Regions from separate parts of the Streptomyces crystallinus genome, predicted to be linked through region 3. Evidence: riboswitches for the same ligand, from Rfam matches in the RefSeq annotation. Region 3 holds a riboswitch; each other region holds the start of a gene.

Region 1 (4,188 bases), on a different contig from region 3:
CACGTAGTCGTGATGGGTGAAGCGGTGCACGTCCTTCGCCGACAGCCGGGGGTAGGGCGCGAAGAAGCGGTAGTACTTGGACTCGTCCGACACCTGCTCGTAGAACGAGACGAGCCGCTCCGCGTCGTCGGTCGTGATGGGCCTGATCCGCGCGGTGCCCCCGTCGCGCAGCACGACGTCGGCCTCCCAGTGGGCCGGGTACGCGGGGTCCTGCGTCTTCTCCTGCGGAGCCTGCATACGGGCAGCCTACGGGTCGCGAGGCCGGTTGGGTCGGGTCAAGGTAGGGGCAAGTGGAGAGGGCGGCCAGGGCCGAAGGGCCGCCGGATCCGGGACCCTCGTCGGGATCGAGCACTGCGCAGGACATGAGAGACTGGTCTAGACAACCGTCAGAGATTTCGAAGGGCATCACCATGGCTGAGCGCCGCGTCAATGTCGGCTGGGCCGAGGGCCTGCACGCCCGCCCCGCTTCCATCTTCGTCCGCGCCGCCACGGCCTCCGGCGTCCCGGTGACGATCGCCAAGGCCGACGGCAACCCGGTCAACGCCGCCTCCATGCTCGCGGTGCTCGGCCTGGGCGCGCAGGGCGGCGAGGAGATCGTGCTGGCCTCCGAGGCGGACGGCGCCGAGGCTGCCCTGGAGCGTCTGGCGAAGCTCGTCGCGGAGGGCCTCGAGGAGCTCCCCGAGACCGTCTGACCCCGCCCGGCCGGCCCCTGGCCGGACCCGGCGCGTCACCGCACTTCGCGATCGGAGCCGTGGACCCTGAATTCGGGGTCCACGGCTCCTTTCCTTTTGGGTGCGGGTACCGGTCGCGCGCCGGTACCGGTTACCCGCATGGGCCGGTCGTGCGGGCCGACGGCCCGTTCCGTCGAATATCCGGGGCGATTTCGGGCAGCACGAAACACCCCCGTCGAATCACCCCTTTGTATACGGCGGCCCTGTTAAGCACGGGCGCTCGCGGTGTTTACGGCATGTTGCGAAGGCCTCACCTCGGCCGGGCGCCGCAGGCGATAGGCGGAAAACGCGCGGTCGGCGTGGTGGGCGGCCAGCGACCTGGCCCGTTCGGCGTCGCCGCGCGCCAGCGCGTCCACGATCGCCCCGTGCTCCGCCCAGCACTCGGCGGGCAGCGCGGGCTGCTCCACCACGTACATCCAGGCGATCTTGTGCCGCAGCTGGGTGAGCAACGCGATGAGGCCGGGGCTGCCGGAGGCCTGGGCGAGCGTCTCGTGGAACCAGACGCCCAGCGAGCGCAGATCCTCGCCCTGGCCCCGCCGGATCCGGTCCTGACCGAGCCTGACCAGGCCGCGCAGCACCTTGAGATGGGCCTCGGTGCGCCGGGCGGCGGCCCGCGAGGCGGCCAGCGGCTCCAGCATGGTGCGCAGTTCGAGCAGGTCGGCGGCCTCCTGCTCGGTGGGCTCGGCGACACAGGCCCCGGCGTGCCGGCGCGTGGTGACGAACCCCTCGGACTCCAGCGTGCGCAGCGCTTCGCGGACGGGCACTCGGGAGACCCCGTACCGCCGGGCGAGCACTTCCTCGGTGAGCCGGCTGCCGCGCGCGAAGAGCCCCGTGACGATGTCGTCGCGGATTGCCGTGCATACCGATTGCGCCGGAATGCGCATGACCGAACCTCCGCCTTAATCCCCGCGAAACGCGGTCGATCGACGCCTGTTCGGCGACTCTATTCCAGCGGCTGTTAATTCCCGGTGACATGCCGTATGCAATGCATATCTTTTGGCCATGGACGGATCACGCAGGGGGCGGGGGCACGACGAAGCCCCCGGCGCGGGCGCCGGGGGCTTCGGTGGGACGCGGGACGGCCGTGTCAGAGGTTGACGCCGTGCGAGCGCAGATAGGCGATCGGGTCGATGTCCGAGCCGTACTCCGCGGAGGTGCGGGCCTCGAAGTGGAGGTGCGGGCCGGTGGTGTTGCCGGTGTTGCCGGAGAGGCCGATCTGCTGGCCCGGCTCGACGCGCTGGCCGACGTACACGCCGATGGACGACAGGTGGCCGTACTGCGTGTACGTGCCGTCGTTCATGCGGATCACGATGTTGTTGCCGTAGGCGCCGCCGTAGCCCGCCTCGACGACCGTGCCGAGGCCCACGGCGTGCACCGAGGTGCCCATGCCCGCGTGGAAGTCGATGCCGGTGTGGCTGCCGGAGGACCAGATCGAGCCACCGGTCTTGTAGCCGGTGGAGACATAGCTGCCGGCGATCGGGGCGACGAAGGAGTTGAGGCGCTTGCGCTCGGCCTCGCGGGCGGCGCGCTCCCTGGCCTCGCGCTCCTCCTTGGCCTTCGCCTCGGCCTTGCGCTTCGCCTCGGCGGCGGCGCGGGCCTTGTCGGCGGCGTGCTGCTGGGCGGCGGCCTGGGCGTCGATGCGGTCGGCGAGCGAGTCGCCGATCACGATGGCCTGGGTGATGCCGGTGTCCTCGACGGAGGCGGCGGCGGGGGCCGCGGTCTCGGCGGCCAGGGCCGGCGAGGCGAGGGTGCCCACGACTCCGGCGGTGGCGAGAGTGGCGATGCCCGCTATGTTCGCGCTCTTGCGCGAGACGGCGCTCGGACGACGGTGCTTCCCGGTGGCACGGGTGAACGCCATGGAGTGGCGGTGTCCTTTCCTTCCATCTCGCCTACCGGGTTAGCTGACGGGTTCGGAGCTGGAAGGTCTCCTACGGGCCCCTCCGCGAACGGAGGCGTCCGATTCACCCCAGGGACTGAGTGGGTCCCCGGCTCCCCTGGCTCGCGCCAGTTGGGGACTCGGCGATCGCTGTCCGGTGCCGCGGCTGCGACGGGTGGTGACGGACAGCCGGACTGACGCTAGACGGCTGATCTTTCAATCACCAAACAGACGCGTCTTTTTGTAGCGCACGCCACATGACAGACAGGCAACCTCCCCAATAAACCGGACATAAGGGAGGACCCCGGCGGCCTCTCGGCCACCGGGGTCCTCACCCGGCTCGTCCGCCCGCCCGCGAGGCAGCCCCGGCGGACGGTCCAATCAGCCCGCCACGACGGTGACTTCACCGATTCCGAGGGCCTTGACGGGCTCCACGATCTGCGCCGCGTCCCCGACGAGCACGGTCACCAGCCGGTCCACCGGGAAGGCGCTGACGACCGCCGCGGTGGCCTCCACGGTGCCCGTGTCGGCCAGCCGCGCGTACAACTGCGCCTGGAAGTCGTCCGGGAGGTGCTGCTCGACCTGGTCGGCCAGCGTCCCGGCGACGGCGGCCGCCGTCTCGTACTTCAGCGGGGCCACGCCCACCAGGTTCTGCACGGCGGTCTCCCGCTCGGCGTCGGTGAGCCCCTCGGCGGCCAGCTTGCGCAGCACCGTCCACAGGTCGTCGAGCGCCGGGCCGGTGTTGGGCGTGTCCACCGAGCCGCTGATGGCGAGCATGGCGGCGCCGGTGCCCTCCGCGCCGGAGCGCAGCACCTGGCCGTAGGCACGGACTCCGTACGTGTAGCCCTTCTCCTCCCGCAGGACGCGGTCCAGGCGGGAGGTGAGGGTGCCGCCCAGGCAGTACGTCCCGAGGACCTGGGCGGGCCAGACGCGGTCGTGCCGGTCGGGTCCGACCCGGCCGATCAGCAGCTGCGTCTGGACGGCGCCGGGCCGGTCCACGATGACCACGCGGCCGGTGTCGTCGGCGGTGACCGGGGGCATCGGGCGCTCCTCGGCCGGAGTGCCGGTCCACGCGCCCAGGGTGTCCGCCAGGACCGCGTCCAGGTCGGTGGCGCCCAGATCGCCGACGACCACCGCGGTGGCCGCGGCCGGGCGTACGTACGCCTCGTAGAAGGCCCGGACCGCGCCCGCGTCGATGCGGCTGACGGTCTCCTCGGTGCCCTGGCGCGGGCGCGACATGCGCGCGGTGGCCGGGAAGAGCTCGCGGGAGAGCTGCTGGGCGGCGCGGCGCGCCGGGTTGGCCAGCTCGTGCGGGATCTCGTCGAGGCGGTTGCGCACCAGGCGGTCCACCTCGGCGTCGGCGAACGCGGGGGCGCGCAGCGCCTCTGCGAGCAGCCCCAGCGCCTTGGGCAGCCGGGAGACCGGGACCTCCAGGGAGACCCGCACGCCCGGGTGGTCCGCGTGCGCGTCCAGGGTGGCGCCGCAGCGCTCCAGGTCGGCGGCGAACTCCTCGGCGGAGCGCTTGTCGGTGCCCTCGGAGAACGCCCGCGCCATGATCGTGGCCACGCCGTCCAGACCGGC
Region 2 (4,188 bases), on a different contig from region 3:
GGGCGCGGCTCATCGCGACCGGCGCGGACCGGCACTGAGGGCCCGTCCGCGGCCTCCGCCCGGGCGTCCGCACGCAGCGCCCACCCGGTTGGCCGAGGAGCGTTCGCGGCACGCGGCGGGGCCCGGCACCCTGGGTGGGGCGCGGAACGTCGGCGGCCCCGCGGACGGGCAGGAGACCCCAGGTGCGGCAGCGATCGGACGGCGTCGGCCGGGAGGGCTCCCGGCGCCTGGCCCTGGTGCGCGTACTGCCCGCGCTGCTCCTCGTCGTCGGGGTCGTCCTGGACGCGGCGACCCCGCCCGATCTGACCGCCGCCGCCCTCTTCGCGGCCGCGCCCCTGGTCGCGGCCCCCTTCTGCGGCCCGCTGGGCACCGCCGCCGCGGGCGCCTCGGCGGTCGGGGCGGTGCTGCTCACCGAGTATCTGCACGACATCCCCAGTACCGGGGAGGCGGTGAGCGAGCTGTTCACCGTCACCACCGTCGGCGCGCTGGCCCTGGTCATCAACCGCATGCTGCGCCGCAGCGGCGAGCGCCTCGCCTCGGCCCGGGTCATCGCGGAGACCGCCCAGCGCGCCGTGCTGCCGACGCCGGCCGAGCGCATCGGGGGCCTCCAGGTGGCCGCGCGGTACGAGGCGGCGCAGGCCGACGCCTTCATCGGCGGGGACCTCTTCGCGGTCCAGGACACGCCGTACGGGGTGCGCCTGGTCGTCGGGGACGTGCGGGGCAAGGGCCTGGAGGCGGTCGAGGCGGTGGCCGTGGTCATCGGGGCGTTCCGGGAGGCGGCCGAGCAGGAGGCGACCCTGGAGGAGGTGGCCGGGCGCCTGGAGCGGGCGCTGGCCCGGGAGGGCACCCGGCGCTCCGGCCTGGACGCCTTCGAGGGGTTCACCACGGCCGTGCTCGCCGAGGTCCCGCGCGGCGCCGCGTCCGTACGGCTGGTGAACCGGGGCCACCCCGAGCCGCTGCTGCTGCACGCCGACGGGGCGCTGGACGTGCTCGCCCCGGCCGACCCCGCGCTGCCGCTGGGGATGGCGGAGCTGGGGGTGTGGCCGGACCGGGCGCAGACGTACCCGTTCCCGGCCGGGGCGACGCTGCTCCTCTACACCGACGGCCTCTCCGAAGCGCGCTCACTGGACCCGCCCGGGGTCTTCTACGACCCGTACGAGCGGCTGCGCGGCCGGATCTTCCCGGGCCCCGAGGAGGTGCTGGACGCTCTGGTCGACGATGTGCGCAGACATACGGGCGGCGGCGCCAGCGACGACATGGCGCTGCTCGCGGTGGGGCGGCCCGGGGCGCGCCAGCCGGAGCGGCGGCGGACGATGCCCGTGGTGCCGTGACTGACCGTGCCCGAACGGCATCCCTGCGCATAACAATTGACATACCGTCAGCACTTGTCCCCGGCGATTACCGGGAACGGCTTGGAATCCGGTCCGCCTGTCTATTAACGTTCGATAACGCAGCGCGGTCGTCCCAGCCGTCGCAGAGGCGGCACCGTGCGCACGCGCCGAATCCCGCAAGGGAACCGGGGAACCACCAACTTGGGGTGAATCGGGCATCTTTGTCTCTTCGAGATGCCCGTAGGAGACCTTCCTGCTCCGAACCCGTCAGCTAACCCGGTAGGCGAGAAGGAAGGAAAGGAGTGCGCCCCCGTGGCGTCCAACGAGCCTGCCCTCGGCACCCCGCCGGTTCCCCCCGTCTCCCTGTACGGGACCGCGCCCAGCGACACCGAGGTGTGGGAGGAGTGGAACCCCACGGAGGAGTCCGTGTCCTCCGTACGCGGCAGACACCGCGTCATCAAGCAGCGCGGCGGGCTCGCCCGCAGCTCCACCGTCCTCGGCGTCGGTGTCATCGCGGCCGTCGGCGCGGGCGGCATGGCCAGTGCGCAGACCAAGCCGCCGGTCTCCATATCCCTGCCCGACGCGGTCGCGGATAAACTCCCCGACGTCAAGTCGCTGCCGGGCGTGGGCACCCTGATCTCCGACCTCGCGGGCGACGACGAGCCCGACGCCTCCCCGGCGGACCGGGCCGACCGCGCCGTGGCGAGCGCCCCCCTGACCATGGCCGGCGTCTCCCGGGCCGACGCCGAGCAGGGCGCCACGGGCGCCGGCGAGGCCCTGCGCGCCCGTATCCTCCAGCAGGCCGAGCAGCAGCGGAGCAGCGCCGAGGCCGAGGCCAGGGCGGCCGCCGAGAAGGATGCCGCGCAGAAGGCGGCGGCCGAGGCGAAGGCCGCGCAGAGCGCCGCCGCGCAGAAGGCGGCGGCCGCGAAGAAGGCCGCCGAGGAGGCCGCCGCCAAGAAGGCGGAGGAGGAGCGCCTGGCCGAGCTCGCCAAGAGCTTCTCGCTCCCGGTCGCCTCGTACACGATCACCTCGACCTTCGGCGAGGCCGGCTCGATGTGGTCCTCCGGCCACCACACCGGCCTCGACTTCGCCGCCCCCACCGGCACCCCGCTCAAGGCGATCCACGGCGGCACGGTCAAGTCGGCGGGCTGGTCCGGTTCGTACGGCTACCGCACGGTCGTCGAGCTGGAGGACGGCACCGAGCTCTGGTACTGCCACCAGTCCTCGATCGCGGTCAGCGCCGGGCAGAAGGTGACGACCGGCGAGACGATCGGCCGCGTCGGCGCCACCGGCAACGTGACCGGCCCCCATCTGCACCTGGAGGTACACACCCCCGGCGGCACGGGCATCGACCCGATGGGGTGGCTCCAGTCCAAGGGCCTGAACCCGTAGGGAGCGCCGGGCGAGGGGGCGCATCGCGTGGAATAGCCGCGCCCCGCCCGCCCGTTCACCCCCTATGACCTCTCTGCGCCCCCTCGGCTCCTCCGATCTGTCCGTCTTCCCGCTCGCCCTCGGCGGCAACGTCTTCGGCTGGACGGCCGACGAGGCCGCGTCGTTCGCGGTGCTCGACGCGTACACCGAGGCGGGCGGCAACTTCGTGGACACCGCCGACGTCTACTCGGCCTGGGCCCCGGGCAACGAGGGCGGCGAGTCCGAGAAGACCATCGGCCGGTGGCTGGCGGCGCGCGGCAACCGCGAGGACGTCGTCATCGCCACCAAGGTGGGCGGGCACCCCCGGTTCAAGGGGCTCGCGGCCGCCACGATCAAGGCGGGAGCCGAGGCCTCGCTGCGCCGCCTCGGCACCGACTACATCGACCTGTACTACACGCACTTCGACGACGAGTCCGTCCCCGTCGAGGAGATCGTCACCGCCCTCGACCAGCTGGTGAAGGACGGTGTGGTGCGCGCGGTGGCCGCCTCCAACATCTCCCCGGCGCGGCTGAAGGACTCGCTGGACTTCTCCGACCGCGAGGGCCTGGCCAAGTACGTCGCCCTCCAGCCGCACTACAACCTGGTCTCGCGCGACACCTACGAGGGCGCCCTCCAGGACACCGCCGCCCGCTCGGGCCTGGCCGCCGTCCCCTACTTCGCGCTCGCCGCCGGCTTCCTCACCGGCAAGTACCGCCCGGGCCGGCACGTCGAGAGCGCGCGGGCCCAGGGCGCCGCCAAGCACCTGGAGACCGCGCGGGGCACCAAGGTGCTGGCCGCGCTCGACCGTATCGCCCAGGAGCACGGCGCCGAGCCCGCGACCGTGGCGCTGGCCTGGCTCGCCGCCCAGCCGACCGTGGTCGCCCCGATCGCCTCGGCCCGTACCGTCGAGCAGCTGCCCGCGCTCCTCGCCGTCGCCGACCTGGAGCTCACGGACGCGGAGCTGAGCGAGCTGAAGACCGCCTCGGCGTAGCCGCCGCTCGCCTCAGCGCAGATAGGGGTTGTACGGGGAGGACTGGTCGTGTCCGTACGGGGCCTGGTGTCCGTACGTCGCCGGGTGGCCGTACGGATACGGCTGCGGCGGGATCCAGATGCGGCCCGCCGCGCCCGCCGCGTACAGCAGCGCGGGCCCGGCCACCTCCCGGCGCGCCCACAGATGGTGCAGCAGCTCCTGCTCGCGGGCCGTGAAGTCCGGGCCGGCCTCGGTGCGCCGGGCCCGGCGGCGCAGGAACGCCAGCGCCGTCGCGAACGCCTCGTACTCGGCGACCGTCCGCGCCGCCCGCTTGCCGCCGAAGGTGCGGTACGCGAAGTCGCGGGCCATCGAGCGGGCCCGCATCGAGGAGAGCGCGAGCGGTTCGGCGGGACCCAGCCAGCCCGCCGTCGCGTACGCGGGCAGCTCCGCCGCGACCGTGCGCAGCTCCCGCTGGCG
Region 3 (4,188 bases):
GGCCGGGCGGGTGCGGCCTGTGCTCTTCAACTCCTGGGAGGCCACCCGGTTCGACATCGGCGAGGAGCAGCAGCGGGCGCTGGCCGGGCGCGCGGCCGCGCTGGGCGTCGAGCTGTTCGTCGTCGACGACGGCTGGTTCGGGGAGCGCACCCACGACGCCGCCGGGCTCGGCGACTGGACGCCCAACCCCGAGCGCTTCCCCGGCGGGCTGAAGCCGCTCGCGGACGAGGTGCACGCGCTGGGCATGCGGTTCGGGATCTGGGTGGAGCCGGAGATGGTCAACCCCGACAGCGCGCTGTACCGGGCGCACCCGGAGTGGGTGCAGCACCAGAGCGGCCGCCGGCGCACCGAGTTCCGCAACCAGCTGGTGCTCAACCTCGCCCGCCCCGACGTCCAGGAGCACCTGTGGGAGCAATTGGACGGGCTGCTCTCCAGCGTGCCCGTCGACTATGTGAAGTGGGACTTCAACCGCTCCTTCAGCGACGCGGGCTGGCCCGGCGAGGAGTATCCGCAGCGGCTCTGGATCGACCACGTACGGGCGCTCTACGGCCTGCTGGACCGGCTGCGGGCCGCACACCCCTCGGTCGACTTCGAGTCCTGCTCGGGCGGCGGCGGCCGGATCGACCTCGGCATCCTCTCCCGCACCGACCAGGTGTGGACCTCCGACAACACCGACCCGCTGGACCGGCTCGCCATCCAGCACGGCTTCAGCCAGCTGCACCCGGCCCGGGTGATGGCCGCCTGGGTCACCGACAGCCCCAACACCCTGCTCAACGGCCGCCGCAGCAGTCTGCGCTTCCGCTTCGTCAGCGCGATGGCCGGAGTGCTCGGCGTCGGCGGGGACCTCACCCGCTGGAGCGAGGACGAACTGGCCGAGGCGCGCGGCTGGGTGGAGCTGTACAAGGAGATCCGGCCGGTGGTGCAGCTCGGTGCCCAGTACCGGCTGCGGCCCCCGGAGGGCGGTCTGAGCGCCGTCCAGTACGTACGCGGCGACGACGCCGTCGTCCTCGCCCACCTCCAGGCCCAGCACCACGGGCTGCGGCCCCCGGCCCTGCGGCTGCGCGGCCTGGACCCGGCGGCCGCTTATCGGTGCCTGGACACCGGGGCCGTGCACCGGGGAGCGGTATTGCTGCACCGGGGCCTGGACACCGGGCTTGTGGGTGATCTTGATGCGGCGGTGTTCCGTTTCCGGCGGGCGGGTGCGGGGGAGGGATGAGGAATTCACCCGCCGAGCGCGACAAAGCTGCCCATCTGGGTGTAGCGGCTCAAAACGGGACAGAGTGTGGTGATAGCTCTCGGGCTGGGTGAATCAGGGCGGAACTTTCGTCCGGATTGGGCGATTTGATGGACCCTGTCCATCTCCCGGGCGTGACACGGAGGTTGCCCGTGAGGAGCGTCATATCCGTGACGTTCCGTGGTGGCGGCCCCGAATGAATTCCCCCGTCCGGCCGGGCCCGTTGGGAATTCCGGTCCACGCAGGGTGACCGCAATTCCCCGGTGAATTCGCGGCCGGGAATGCGGATGACGAATGGGCACTTGTCGTGGTGCGCCGGGCTCGCTTACGGTCACCGCAATCCGGGTGGACCGCCGAATCCTGCCACCGCCCGGAATCCGCACCCATCCACGCGTGGCAGGAGCGGGGGACCCAGGTAAGCGCCGTCCGGAATTCCGGCACGGCTCGGGGTGAAGCCGGAGCACCGTGACGCAGCGGTGCCGGCCGGGCAGCTCCAGCCCGAACCCGACAGCTCACCTCGCAGGCGCCGGAGAGGAATCCGCCATGCCCGCGAAGGGTAAGCACCGCCGTCCCAAGTCCAGCCCGATATCCCGGGGCATGGTCGCCGCCGGCACGGGCGGCGCCGCACTCGCCATCCCGCTGCTCGGCGCCACCGGCGCGCACGCCGCGGCGCAGACCGCCGCCCCCGCCGCCGCGCCCCAGCAGACCGCCCGGGCCGCCGCCTTCGTCGCCGCGCCCGCCGCCCCGCAGGCCGCACCGACCACGTACAAGGTCAAGAGCGGCGACTGCCTGTCGCGGATCGCCGAGGACCACCGGCTCGGCGGCTGGCAGCGGCTGTACCAGGACAACCGCGAGGTCGTCGGCTCCGACCCGGCGCTGATCCGGCCGGGCATGAAGCTCGTCCTCGGCGCGAAGGCCGCCGGTGCGTCGCACACCTCCGCCAAGGCGAGCGGCTCGCACGGGACCGGCGCGAAGCCGGCCGCGAAGCCGGCCCCCGCCAAGGCCCACACGTCGACGTCGTCCCAGGCCACCGGCGCTTCCCCGGCCGACACCGCCCCCTCGGCCGGCCAGGGCTCCTCCTCCGGCTTCCGCGCGCCCCTGGACAGCGTGAGCATCGGCACCCCGTACCGCATGGCCGGATCCATGTGGTCCAGCGGTTACCACACCGGCGTCGACTTCGCGGCCGAGACCGGCACCGTGGTGAAGGCCGTCGGCGCGGGCACGGTCGTCTCGGCCGGCTGGGGCGGCGCGTACGGCAACCAGGTCGTCATCCGGCACGCCGACGGCATGTACTCCCAGTACGCCCACTTCTCGCAGCTCTCGGTCTCGGCCGGGCAGAGCGTGACCGAGGGCCAGCAGCTCGGGCTCTCCGGCGCCACCGGCAACGTCACCGGCCCGCACCTCCACTTCGAGATCCGCACCACGCCCGACTACGGCTCGGACGTCGACCCGATCGCCTACCTCCGCCAGCAGGGCGCGAGCCTCTGACGGAAGCCGTGCCGCCCGAATCGCCGGGGGTATTCGGCGTATTCCCGCTGGGGACAACTGACCGGGTGGTCTATATCACCCACCGTCAACCCCTCCTTACGGTCGCGTAGGTCACACGCGTAAGGGAAAGATATGGTCCCGTGGCAGACGATTCGAGATCATTCAACAGCGGTACGTTCGGGTCGTACACGGCGATCGGCGACAGCTTCACGGAAGGGGTCGGCGACCCCGGTCCCGACGGGGCATTCGTCGGCTGGGCGGACAGGTTCGCCGTGCTACTGGCAGACCAGCGACCGGAGGGGGCCTTTCGCTACGCCAATCTCGCGGTCCGCGGCAGGCTCCTCGACCAGATCGTCGAGGAGCAGGTGCCGCGGGCCAAGGAGCTCGCACCCGACCTGGTGAGCTTCTGTGCGGGGGGCAATGACATCATCCGGCCGGGCAGCGACCCGGACGACGTGGCCGAGCGCTTCGAACGCGCGGTGGCCGACCTGAAGAGCACGATCCCGACGGTCATGGTGACCACCGGGTTCGACACCCGCGGGGTGCCGGTCTTCAAGCATCTGCGCGGCAAGGTGGCGACGTACACCGCGCATGTGCGCTCCATCGCCGACCGCTACGGGTGCCCGGTGCTCGACCTGTGGTCGCTGCGGTCCGTCCAGGACCGGCGGGCGTGGGACGCCGACCGGCTGCACCTGTCGCCCGAGGGGCACACCCGGGTCGCGCTGCGCGCCGCCCAGGTGCTCGGGCTCGAGATCCCGGCCGACCCTGACCAGGAGTGGCCCCCGATGCCGCCGCGGGGCACCCTCGAGGTGCGGCGCGACGACATCCACTGGGCGCGTGAGCACCTGGTGCCATGGATCGGGCGACGGCTGCGCGGCGAGAGCTCGGGCGACCACGTGGAGCCCAAGCGGCCCGACCTGCTGCCTCTGTGACGGCCCATCAGGTGGGTTGGCCCCTGGGCCAACCGCGCTGACGGGCCGTCATGTGGGCGGCGCCGTGCGCGGCTCAGCCGTGCAGCAGCTTCCGCTCCGTCTCCGGGTCGAGTCCGACCCGGGGGCGGTCCGGCCGCTGCGGCGCCTCCCCGCCGATCGACCGGAGCCAGGCCCAGGTGTCGGCGGCCGTCTCCGCGACAGGACGGCAGCGCAGCCCGGAGAGCACCGCCTTCCACACGTTGGAGCCGTGCATCGTGCCGTGCAGCTCGCCCGGCGGGATCCACACCGGCAGGTCGCTCCACGGCTCGACCCCGGCGGCCAGGATCGGCTCCGGGTCCGTCCAGCGCAGCTCCGCGCCGCCGCCGGTCACCCGCGCGCACGCCTCCAGGAGCTCGCCCATCGTGGTGTGGTCCGGCGGGCAGACCAGGTTGTACGGGCCGCAGAGCCCGAAGTCGGCGGCGCTCACGATCCACTCCGCCAGATCCCGTACGTCGATGAACTGCACCGGCAGATCGCGCGGCCCCGGAGCCAGCA
Region 4 (4,188 bases), 380 kb from region 3:
TGTCGACGCGGTCGAGGGTGCCGCCGGCCAGCTGGGTCAGTACGGGGAAGCCGTGCACCTTCACGTGGGGCGCGGACTTGAGGCCCTGGGCCTTCTGGAAGGCGTCGGCCGTACGGTGTTCGGTCCAGGCGGCCGCGGCCCGGTCGCCCGCCAGGCCCAGCCCGGCGAGCACGACGACGGCGACGGCGTACTTGCGCCATCCGCGCAGCGCCCGGCTCGCGACAGCACGCGGCGTCATCGCGCGGCCCCCTCATGCTGCGCGCGTATCCCGCACGCGGCGCGGAAGGCCTCGAGCAGCGGGGCGCGCAGCAGCTCGTCCGGCACGTCCTGGCGCGCGGCGACGGTGCTGAGCAGCCCGGTCACGGCCAGCTGCGCCCGGATCGTGCCCGCCAGGTCGTCCGCGTCCGCGAAGGCGGCGAGGGTCTCCGTGCGGTGGTCCCCGAGATCCCCCATGCCCTCGACACCGGCGAGCGCGCCGGGCAGCACCGGCAGCCCGGAGTTGAAGAGGAGGGCGAGGCGGGAGCGGTGGCGCAGCGCCAGGTCGACCAGGTCGGCCGAGGCCCGCCGGTGCCGCTCGGGACCCTCCGGCAGGGCGTCCCAGGTGGCCCGAAGCGCGGCGAACTCGGTCAGCGGGCCGGTCAGTGTCGCCGCGAGCAGCCGCTCCTTGGAGGGGAAGCGGTGCAGCAGGCCCGTCTTGGAGTAGCCGACCCGGTCCGCGATCTCCTGCACGGAGGTGCCGCGGTATCCCCGCGTGGTGAAGAGCTCGGCGGCGGCCTCGACGATCTCCTCGTCGAGCTCGGCGCGCGTCGGGCGTGGCATGACGGTCCTCCCCTGGGCCTGGTCACGCCAAAGTAACAGACCATCTGGTCCTTGTTGGACCAGATGGTCTGCATCCCACCCGGGCGGCAGGAGGACTCGGTCAGTAGGCGCCGTTCACGTTGTCGATCGAGCCGTAGGTCTTGGCCGCGTAGTTGCACGCGGCGACGATGTTGGCGACCGGGTCGTAGCTGTCCGTCGACGTGCCGGGCACGTGGAAGGCCGCGAAGGTGGGGTCGATGACCTGGAGGAGGCCCTTGGACGGGGTGCCGGCCACGGCGTTGGAGTCCCAGTTGTTGATGGCCAGCGGGTTGCCCGACGACTCGCGCATCACATTGCGGTAGATGCCGTCGTAGGAGCCCGGGATGCCGTGCTGGGCCATGATGTCCAGCGACTGCCGGATCCAGCCGTCCAGGTTGTCGGAGTACGTCGCCGTCTTCGCCACGGCGGCGGTCGCCTGCTGGGGCAGGGTGGAGGTCCGCGCCGAGCGGTCGGCCCGCTGGGTCGTGGCCGTACGGTCGGCGGAGGCCGCCGGGGCCTTCTTGCCCACGGCCAGCTCCAGGCCGGGGTGGATGATGGCCGGGTTGCCGCCGATGGCCTGGCGGTTGTCCTGGTAGAGCTGCTTCCAGCCGCCGCTCACCCGCAGGTCCTTGGCGATCTTGGAGAGGGAGTCGCCGGCGACCACGGAGTAGGTCGTCGGCGCCGCCTTGGCCACGGCGGCCGGGGCCTTGGCCACGGCACCGGAGTGCGGGGCCGCCGAGGGCGCGGCACCGGCGCTGGTCGCGCCGATCACCGGAATGATGAGCGCGGCGCCGCCCGTGCCCGCGGCGGCGATGCCCCGGGTGAGGGTGCTGGACTTGGGGCGGCGGTGCTTACCCTTTGCAGGCATGGAGAATTCCTCTCGTTCGCCTGCGAGGTGAGCTGTCGGGTTCGGGCGAGAGTGCCCGGCCGCGCTGCACGCGGCTTCACCCCGAGCCGTTCCGTCATCCGGATTCGGCGGCCTACCTGGTTCCCCCGCTCCTGCCTTTTCGTGTGTGGGAGGTTTCCGGACAGCGGCAGGATTCGGCGGTCCATCCGGATTTGAGCGTGACCGTAAACGAAGGGGACCGGCGTGAACAAGAGCGGGAATTCACGCGGAGATCGTCAAGAAAGATCCACCGGGTTCCGGGGATACGGGTGCTTCTCTCCCCGTACCCCCAACTCGCCCTCCACAGAACGGAATGCGTGCCCCGCCGCGGCCCTGCCCGCCGGGGGCCCGCGTGACCCATTTCACGTCTTCCGCCGACTTTCACCGGGACGACAGATATTTCACTGGCAGCACCCAAATGAAAGCCAATCGAAAGCTAAGCCTCTTTTTCGTTCCCAATGAAACGATTGGCGACATAGGACTTAAAACCGTCACCCAGGGTCCATTTCGGACATCTAGCAGGGCGTCTGGAGCAGCGCCATCTCCTCGTCCGTGAGCCGCAGCGCGCCCGCGGCCACGTTCTCCACCAGGTGGTCCGGGTTGCCGGTGCCCGGGATGGCCAGCACGTGCTCGCCCTGCGCGAGCGTCCACGCGAGGCGGACCTGCGCGGACGTCACACCATGCGCGCGGGCGACCGCGAGGACGGCGTCGCCGTCCGTGGCCCCGGTCTGTGCCGCACCGCTCTCGCGCCCCTCCCCCGCGATGGCGAAGAACGGGACGAACGCGATGCCCTGCTCACCGCAGAGCCGCAGCACCTCGTCGGAGCCCGTCCGCCGGCTGTCCAGGCCGTACCGGTTCTGCACACAGACCACCGGCGCGATGGCCTGGGCCTCCGCCAGATGCTCGGGGTCGATGTTGGAGAGGCCCAGGTGGCGGATGAGGCCCGCCTGGCGCAGCTCGGCCAGCGCGCCGAAGTGTTCGGCGAGCGAACCCGGCCCGTTGAGGCGCAGGTTGACCACGTCGAGGTGGTCACGGCCCAGCTGGCGCAGGTTCTCCTCGACCTGGCCGCGCAGTTGCTCCGGCCTGGCCCAGGGCAGCCACGCGCCGGACGCGTCGCGCCCCGGCCCGACCTTGGTGACGATGACCAGATCGTCCGGATAGGGGGCCAGTGCCCGGCTGATCAGCTCGTTGGCGGACCGGAGCCGGGAGAAGTAGAAAGCCGCGGTGTCGATGTGGTTGACGCCGAGTTCGACCGCGCGGCGCAGCACGGCGAGGGACCGCTCGCGGTCGCTGGGCGTGCCGAGGTCGAAGGCGGCGCTGCCGGTGAGGCGCATAGCGCCAAATCCCAGGCGGTTGACCGACAGGTCACCGAGTTTCCAGGCGCCCGCGGCCGCCGCGCTGATCGTTTCCGTAGTCATGATCGCAGTGTGCCATCCACGCCCGCCGGGCGGAAATGCCCGAACTGTGCGGTGGTTGCGAGAAGTACGGCGGGAAGTGCCGCGAGAGGAACAGCCGAAAAGGCGACGGTATTTCGCAGCCGCCCGCCGCGTCGTCGCGAATCCGGGCGCTACGGCGAAGGATCCGCCGGACGCTCATACGGAACGGCAAGGCGACGGCAATCCTGAAAAGCGTGGTAATCCGACGCCGAATTGAAGACTATCGGGGAACACGAACTGTCGGGGGAAAGCGCCGGGTTCTGCGCGCCGGCCCGGCCGCCTGCGCGGTGGAGCGACCCGGCGCCCTCCCCCCTCCGGCCCGCCCGGCGGGGTCGGGCGGCCGGGGTCTCTTTTTCTTCTCACGGCCCGCGCGCACGCGGCGCCCCAGGGCCTGTCCTCAACCGCCCCGGTACACCGTGGGGTTGCGCGCGCCGGGGCGCAGGGTCACGCGGGCCCCCACAGCGCGGGCACGTTCGGCGGCTCCCAGCCCGGCTGGGCCGTGTGGGCCTGGAGACAGGCGTAGGTGCGGCCGCCGTACGTGACGCGGTCGCCCGAGCGGTAGGAGGTGCCGACGGCCCAGGTGGTGCCGGGCGGGGGGTCGGTGGGCGTGGGGGTCGGTGACGGCGACTGGGCCACGTCGAGCACGAAGTCGAACGCCGCCTGCTTCGCGCCGCCCGCGTCCCGTACGGTCATCAGCAGCCGGGCGTCGAAGAGCGAGTCGGTGTTGTTGCGGGGCTCGCCGGGGAAGTAGAGCTGGGTGGTGAGCACCGGGCGGCCGGGGGCCTGCGCCTTCACATGGATGTGGCGCGTGCGGCCCGGGTAGAGCCCCGGCACGACGGTGGTGAGCGTGAACGCCCCGCGCGCGTCGGTGTACTGGTGGCCCCGCATCCGGAAGCCGGTGTTGTCGTACGCGCCGTTGGTGTCCGCCTGCCAGAAGTCGAGCAGCACGCCCGCCAGCGGCAGACAGGCCCGGCCGAAGACGTACCCGGTGACGGTGAGACGGGTGCCGGGGGTGCCGGGTTCGAGGAG

What was found. Region 3 has a riboswitch for cyclic di-AMP ahead of ABD236_RS15375 (M23 family metallopeptidase). Riboswitches for the same ligand answer to the same signal wherever they lie in the genome.
Region 1: linked by a shared signal. The riboswitch ahead of ABD236_RS00605 (M23 family metallopeptidase) and the one ahead of ABD236_RS15375 (M23 family metallopeptidase) in region 3 are both predicted to bind cyclic di-AMP.
Region 2: linked by a shared signal. The riboswitch ahead of ABD236_RS30065 (M23 family metallopeptidase) and the one ahead of ABD236_RS15375 (M23 family metallopeptidase) in region 3 are both predicted to bind cyclic di-AMP.
Region 4: linked by a shared signal. The riboswitch ahead of ABD236_RS13685 (transglycosylase SLT domain-containing protein) and the one ahead of ABD236_RS15375 (M23 family metallopeptidase) in region 3 are both predicted to bind cyclic di-AMP.

The regions. Positions count from the first base shown of each region.
Region 1 covers NZ_BAAACA010000001.1:144,876-149,063, reverse strand. The annotation lists gene ABD236_RS00620 (bifunctional acetate--CoA ligase family protein/GNAT family N-acetyltransferase) at 1-237, opposite strand, end outside; gene ABD236_RS00615 (HPr family phosphocarrier protein) at 411-692, shown strand; gene ABD236_RS00610 (GntR family transcriptional regulator) at 938-1,615, opposite strand; gene ABD236_RS00605 (M23 family metallopeptidase) at 1,819-2,589, opposite strand; cyclic di-AMP (ydaO/yuaA leader) riboswitch at 2,603-2,763, opposite strand; gene ABD236_RS00600 (M16 family metallopeptidase) at 2,989-4,188, opposite strand, start outside.
Region 2 covers NZ_BAAACA010000046.1:20,174-24,361, reverse strand. The annotation lists gene ABD236_RS30075 (hypothetical protein) at 1-38, shown strand, start outside; gene ABD236_RS30070 (PP2C family protein-serine/threonine phosphatase) at 183-1,331, shown strand; cyclic di-AMP (ydaO/yuaA leader) riboswitch at 1,487-1,632, shown strand; gene ABD236_RS30065 (M23 family metallopeptidase) at 1,644-2,723, shown strand; gene ABD236_RS30060 (aldo/keto reductase) at 2,788-3,732, shown strand; gene ABD236_RS30055 (PrsW family intramembrane metalloprotease) at 3,745-4,188, opposite strand, start outside.
Region 3 covers NZ_BAAACA010000014.1:1,067,737-1,071,924, reverse strand. The annotation lists gene ABD236_RS15380 (alpha-galactosidase) at 1-1,216, shown strand, start outside; cyclic di-AMP (ydaO/yuaA leader) riboswitch at 1,592-1,773, shown strand; gene ABD236_RS15375 (M23 family metallopeptidase) at 1,778-2,722, shown strand; gene ABD236_RS15370 (SGNH/GDSL hydrolase family protein) at 2,863-3,654, shown strand; gene ABD236_RS15365 (NAD-dependent epimerase/dehydratase family protein) at 3,728-4,188, opposite strand, start outside.
Region 4 covers NZ_BAAACA010000014.1:686,727-690,914, forward strand. The annotation lists gene ABD236_RS13675 (LmeA family phospholipid-binding protein) at 1-238, opposite strand, end outside; gene ABD236_RS13680 (TetR/AcrR family transcriptional regulator) at 235-819, opposite strand; gene ABD236_RS13685 (transglycosylase SLT domain-containing protein) at 920-1,705, opposite strand; cyclic di-AMP (ydaO/yuaA leader) riboswitch at 1,708-1,894, opposite strand; gene ABD236_RS13690 (oxidoreductase) at 2,239-3,141, opposite strand; gene ABD236_RS13695 (dioxygenase family protein) at 3,604-4,188, opposite strand, start outside.